DNA from 2 places in the Neobacillus sp. Fa239 genome. Region 1 is predicted to be linked to the other one. Evidence: riboswitches for the same ligand, from Rfam matches in the RefSeq annotation. Region 1 holds a riboswitch; the other holds the start of a gene.

Region 1 (3,422 bases):
GTTGCCCAAATTACACCATGAAGGATGTTCTAAATGAATGCATATGTTCATATGGTTTGTAGGAGGTAACAAGATTTAAGGAGGAAAAGAATGCGTGACTATTTAAAAAGGTTTTTGATTGTCGTCATAATGGCTCTTTGCATCAGTTTGTTATTTATTGGCGGGATCCATTCTGAAGCAAGTGCACTTGTTAAACACAGGAATAACACGGAATGGATATGGCCGGCAGGGGGAATCATATCGGATTCCTATGGCTCACGAATGGGGAAACATAAAGGAATTGATATAGCAGGTAAATTGGATTCTCCTATCTTGGCAGTTGAAGATGGAGTAGTTGAGAAATCATATTACTCAAATACATATGGTAATGTAGTCTTTATTAAACATTCAAATCAATTTGTTACAGTATATGCGCACCTACATAAAAGGAGTGTAATGGAAGGTAAAACGGTGAAGCAAGGTCAAGTTATCGGGAAAATGGGGAGCACTGGTCAAGCTACCGGGGTCCACCTTCATTTCGAAACACATAAAAGGACTTGGACTTTTGACAAAAAGCACGCCCTTGACCCTGAAAACCTTTTGGGGAAAGTCGATGTGGGGGAACATGTCCAAGTTGGAATTGCAAGTCGGGGGGAAATGCTTTGGAGGTAAGCTCCCATTTTCAACATGGGGTTAAAACAATTAAAGTAAACTACATAGTAAAAAAAGGCGATACCTTAATATCAATAGCAAGGAAAAAAAAAATAACAGTCGAAAGACTGAAAAAAATGAACCGTTTAAAAACAGACCTGATTAAACCGAAACAACCCTTAATTGTTAAATAATATAAAGCCCACATATGAACATGCGGGCTTTGTATTTAAATTTCTGGCTCTATTAAACTTGGTTGTTGATTGCAGCGAAGTGGCCTCGCTTTCCGCGGGGAGGTTCCGGGAGCCTCCTCGGCGCTTTGGCGCCTGCGGGGTCTCCCGTGACCTCTTCATCCCTCAGGACATTGAATTTTACATCATTGACTCCACCCACGCACGAAGGAAATGCGTTAGCATTTTCGAGGAGTCGAGCGCCCTCCGCTCCAATCAACAGTTGTAATAAATCAACCTTCGACTTTAACACAGGCATATTTTTATAAACTTTTAGTGAATAAGTGTTTAATACTTCACAAGACAATCTTTTTTCAGTATAATTAAGAAAAAAATATTGATCTATCTTCGGGGCAGGGTGAAATTCCCGATCGGCGGTATTGAGAACATTTCTCTAAGCCCGCGAGCCTTTATGGCAGGATTTGGTGCAATTCCAAAGCCGACAGTATAGTCTGGATGGGAGAAGATGGAGGTTCTGCAGACGTTCAAAAAATATTGATTTATTGAACGTTTATTAAGTATGCCTTTTAAAACTCCCTCAAGTATTGATTCTTGAGGGTTTTTATTTTTTGATGGCATCTAAATATTTGCTGAACCTCTCTTCTTAGAATGATGGATCCAAAGGAGAGAGGAAAAATGAAAGTAAGAGGAATTGTTTCAATCGGAATGCTCAGCAGTATCGCCTATCTATTAACATTATTATATTTTCCACTGCCGCCATTCCCTAGTTTCTTAACCGTTGATTTCAGCGACATTCCAGCATTGATTGCAACACTAATTTTTGGGCCCGTGGCTGGTATATTAGTCGAATTCTTTAAAAACGTATTGAATTATTTTGTGACAGGAAGTGCTACTGGTATACCTGTAGGCCAAATCGCCAACTTCTTTGCAGGCATCCTGTTTGTCCTGCCAACTTATTATTTGTATAAAAAGCTAAAATCAAAAAAGGGTATGACCCTTGCTTTAATAATTGGGTCCATTACAATGGCTGTGGTGATGAGTGTATTAAATTACTACATCATTTTACCGGCATATACAACTCTTTTACATGCACCTGATATGCGAAATCTGGTTGTTCCGGCGATTCTGCCTTTCAATATTTTAAAAGGTGTGATCATGTCAGGCATTTTCTTGCTTTTATTTGCTAAAATGCAAACATGGATTAATAAACAGTCGATTATGAAAAGTGCATAATAAATCATTCAGCAACGGGACGTAAAAATCCTGTTGCTTTTTTGTATGGCTCTGTAAAACTTGGGTGTTGATTTCCACTCCGGGCGCTCGCTTTCCGCGGGGAGGTCCGGGAGTCTCCTCGGCGCATTATGCGCCTGCGGGGTCTCCCGTGACCTCTCCATCCCGCAGGACATTGAATTTTACATCCTTGACTCCACCCACGCACGAAGGAAATGCGTTAGCATTTTCGAGGAGTCGAGCGCCCTCCGCTCCAATCACTGCTGGAAAAAGCAATATTCGCCTTTTACAAATCCTTTGTAAATAAAAATGAAAAACCCTCTCCCGAAAGGAGAGGGTTAGTAGCTTAACGTAGATGAATATTATTCGAATTTAGTAGGATTACCGTCGAATGGCTCTTCAGCTACTTTAATGGAATCAGTAGGACAGCCTTCGAATGCATCCATCATGTCATCGATTAATACATCTGGTATTTCAACGATACCTTCATTATCGTCAAGAGTTACAAATGCAATGCCTTCATCATCATAATCATAAATGTCTGGAGCAGCTGCTCCGCAAGCACCACATGCTATGCAAGTCTCTTTGTCAACGATTGTGTACTTCGCCATGAAAAAAACCTCCCAAAAAATAACAAAAATTGTTCTTACTCTTTCCTAAATCGGAAATGAAAAGCATTTCACATACCTATTGTAAAACTGTAAGTGTAACTTTTCAATAGAAAATCGTTACAAAACAATGGCTGTTTTTTATATTTCGCCATTTCTCCTATAAATTTACACACGAGTTTGGTCATTTCGTGTTAAAATATATATGGAAAAATAGCTTGAATTGTCGAAAGAATTGAAGTGGTGGTATGGAATGAAGGTTCTAGAAAGCATTCTAATGTATTGTTTAAAACAATTAAATGGAGAACGGACGATTTATTCCATCTATCATCTTTTAAATGGAAAAAAGTCATCACAAACGATCCAGGATGCACACCTTTATTCGTTAAAACAATTCTTCGGGATTATTGAAAACTTGCCGCGGGAATCCTTTGAAGAAATGATTCAAAATCTTTACAAGAAAAATTGGGTAAATGAAATAGGGGAAGGGCGCTTTCTTCCAACTCAAATAAGTGAAGCTTTCTTGATCAATAATCCGCCGCCATCTTATATTAACGGATGGAAGTATCACCAGCTTTCTTCCCTTTTTTGGGAGCGGTTAACCCTAATCGTTCAGGTTACTTCAAACCTTGTAAATAAAGAACATAAATACGTTCCAATTCAAAAAAATAAACAGGTTCACCACTGGCTAAAATCAGTTCTAAAAGTAAACAGCGAGAATCGCATCGAATTGGCCAATCGCCTATATGGTGAATTGATAAAC
Region 2 (3,422 bases), 1.8 Mb from region 1:
ATTTTACTATTATTTTGTGAAAATATGAGCAAAATTTAAAGATAAATAAGGTGAATAGCATGGACAAAAAAAGAGTGGTCATCATTGGTGGGGGAATTGCCGGATTGTCGGCAGCCTATTATTTGCAAAAAAAGGGCCTCCCTATTGAAATCAAGTTAATTGAAGCAAGCCCGCGACTTGGCGGAGTTATTCAAACAATTAAAAAGGATGGCTTTGTAATTGAGAAGGGGCCGGATTCGATTGTCGCTACGAAAAAGTGCGGGCTAGAGTTGATTGAAGAGTTGGGATTGAAGAATCAGGTCATCTATAATCAGTCAGGGAAATCTTATATCCTGGCAAATGGTAAATTCCATTCGATGCCGGAAGGAGCCTATATGGGCATCCCGACCAGAGTGACGCCATTTGCAGTTTCCGGATTATTTACGTTGAAGGGAAAACTGCGAGCAGCGGCTGATTTTATTTTACCAAAAGGGAAGAAACAAACAGACCAATCATTAGGCTTCTTTTTTCGCAGAAGATTAGGGAAGGAAGTCGTTGAAAACCTTATTGAACCACTGCTTTCCGGCATCTACTCCGGAGATATTGATGATTTAAGCCTAATGGCTTTGTTTCCAAATTTTTATCATATGGAGCAAAACCATCGAAGTCTTGTCGCTGGGTTAAAACGTACCTTTCCAAAAAGACCAAAGCAGTCTAAAAAACATACAGCCAAAAAAGGGATGTTTCTCTCTCTGAAAGGTGGACTTGAAACGCTTGTAAAATCTTTGGAACAACGATTACTTGAAGGAACCGTTTTAAAAGAAACCGCTGTGGAAAGAATTGCTCGAACCGAAAATAGCTATTTGCTCCATTTATCCAATGGGGTGGTGGATAGGGCGGACAGTGTGATCATTGCCACCGATCATTTTCATGCCCAGCAAATGCTTCGAGATTATTCCTTTATGGGTGGCTATAAACAGATGCCTGCCAATTCAGTGGCAAATGTTGCGCTTGTCTTTCCTAAATCAGTTATCAAGCGGGATTTCGACGGATCGGGCTTCATTGTCTCGAGAAACAGCGAACATCGCATTACGGCCTGCACTTGGGTCCATAAAAAGTGGCCAGGGTCAACTCCTGAAGGGAAAATACTGCTCCGCTGCTTCCTTGGAAAACCAAACGACCAAGAGATCGTGGATTTATCAGACGAGGAAATCGTAAAGCTTGCTCTTAATGATTTAAATAAAACGATGAACATAACCGAAAAACCGGATGATTACGTTATTTCCAGATTTAAAAAGACCATGCCGCAATATTCAGTTGGTCATCTGGAAAGATTGGCCCGCGTCAACGCGGAGCTGGGCAGGGAGCTTCCCGGGGTATTCTTAGCAGGAGGATCCTATGAAGGAGTGGGAATCCCGGATTGTATCGAACAGGGAAAAAAGACAGCGGAAAAAGTCTCCGCTATTTATGGAGCTAATGAAAATAATTTGCAAGAAACATTATTCTGAAGTAAGATTAAATCAATAAAAATTTTAATAAAGGAGGCTGTTCCATTACAAAGGGTAAGATTCCCTTATGGGACATCCTCGCCTTCGGGGTCAGGTGAAATTCCTAACCGGCGGTGATGAAGCGAATAGCTTCTTAGTCCGTGACCCGGTTAACGTTAAGTTAAACGGTGGATCTGGTGAAACTCCAGGGCCGACAGTTAAAGTCTGGATGGGAGAAGGAAAAAATCAGGATTATTAAAGGGACAATTGTACCCATTTTTAAGCCTTTCTTTCCTATTGCCTTTAAAAGAGACCCTTAAGCGTTACTTGCTTAAGGGTTTTTTATTTTCAATTTTAAAGGAGAAAGACACTATGTTTACAGGAATTATTGAAGAAATAGGCAGAATCTCAACTATTCAACGGTCGGGGGAAACCTTTGTATTGACGATAGAGGCGGGAAAAATTCTTGAGGATGTACACCTTGGTGATAGCATCGCGGTAAATGGAGTATGTTTAACGGTTACTTCATTTTCGGGCAAAGGATTTACCGTCGATGTGATGCCTGAAACCGTAAAGGCAACAAGCCTGAATCATATTAACCGGGGTTCAAAGGTTAACCTGGAAAGGGCAATGGCTGCCGGCGGCCGATTTGGCGGGCATTTTGTTTCCGGTCATATCGATGGCACGGGTGTAATCAAAAGTAAAAAGCCGTTTGAAAATGCCATTTATTACGAAATTGAAGCGAATCAAGAAATGCTAAATTACGTAATCTTAAAGGGCTCCATTGCGGTAGATGGGACAAGTTTAACCGTTTTTGGCAAAACTGAGTCAAGTTTTACGATTTCCCTTATTCCCCATACATTATCAGAAACCATCCTGGGTTTGAAGGGACAGGGTGAAGTCGTCAATTTGGAATGTGATATGATTGGAAAATATGTCGGCCATTTTTTAACAGGTCTTAAAGGGAACCAAAAGGAAAAAGGAATTTCCCTTTCATTTTTAGAAGAAAACGGATTCGTATAAAACAAAGGAGTGAGAAGATTGTTTAATACCATTGAAGAGGCTATTCATGAATTAAAACAAGGGAATGTCGTCATCGTATGTGATGACGAGGATAGAGAAAATGAAGGTGATTTCATCGCCTTAGCAGAAAAAGCAACGCCAGATGTCATTAATTTGATGGCTACCCATGGAAGAGGGTTAATATGTGTTCCAATTGAAGAGGAGCTAGCTCAAAAACTGAATTTATGGCCAATGGTAGCGAAAAATACAGATGCCCATGGAACAGCTTTTACCGTCAGCATTGATCATAAATTTACATCAACAGGAATTTCGGCTTTCGAGCGTTCCGCAACCGTTTTAAGCATGCTCGATCCGGAAGCAAAACCAGACGATTTTAAAAGACCCGGGCATATTTTTCCTTTGATCGCTAAAAAAGGCGGTGTATTAAGGAGAACAGGCCATACGGAAGCGGCTGTCGATTTAGCCAATTTATGCGGGGCAAAGCCTGCTGGCGTGATTTGCGAAATTATGAATGAGGATGGGTCTATGGCACGAGTTCCTCAATTGCGGAAAATTGCTGATGAATTAAACCTGAAAATGATTACAATAAAAGACCTGATTGAATATCGCAATAAAAAGGACCGGCTGGTCAAACGGGAAGTGGAAATCACACTGCCTACAGAATTTGGCACTTTTAAAGCAATCGGGTATACAAATTTTGTAGACCAAAAAGAGCATGTCGCATTAGTGAAAGGGGAAATTGATCCCGAAAAACCAACTCTCGTCAGAGTACATTCGGAATGTTTAACGGGTGATGTTTTTGGCTCCTATCGCTGTGATTGCGGCCCGCAGCTTCATGCAGCCCTTAAGCAGATTGAGCAAGAGGGTAACGGAGTCCTATTATACATGCGCCAGGAAGGGCGGGGCATTGGCCTATTAAATAAACTAAGAGCC

Evidence for each region. Region 1 has a riboswitch for FMN ahead of ACZ5XR_RS19125 (ECF transporter S component). Riboswitches for the same ligand answer to the same signal wherever they lie in the genome.
Region 2: another riboswitch for FMN. It lies ahead of ribE (riboflavin synthase); the one in region 1 lies ahead of ACZ5XR_RS19125 (ECF transporter S component).

The regions. Positions count from the first base shown of each region.
Region 1 covers NZ_AP041611.1:3,890,343-3,893,764, reverse strand. The annotation lists gene ACZ5XR_RS19130 (M23 family metallopeptidase) at 91-651, shown strand; FMN riboswitch at 1,201-1,332, shown strand; gene ACZ5XR_RS19125 (ECF transporter S component) at 1,497-2,054, shown strand; gene ACZ5XR_RS19120 (ferredoxin) at 2,414-2,662, opposite strand; gene ACZ5XR_RS19115 (YpbB family protein) at 2,913-3,422, shown strand, end outside.
Region 2 covers NZ_AP041611.1:2,065,699-2,069,120, forward strand. The annotation lists gene hemY (protoporphyrinogen oxidase) at 60-1,487, shown strand; FMN riboswitch at 1,564-1,711, shown strand; gene ribE (riboflavin synthase) at 1,839-2,489, shown strand; gene ACZ5XR_RS09835 (bifunctional 3,4-dihydroxy-2-butanone-4-phosphate synthase/GTP cyclohydrolase II) at 2,508-3,422, shown strand, end outside.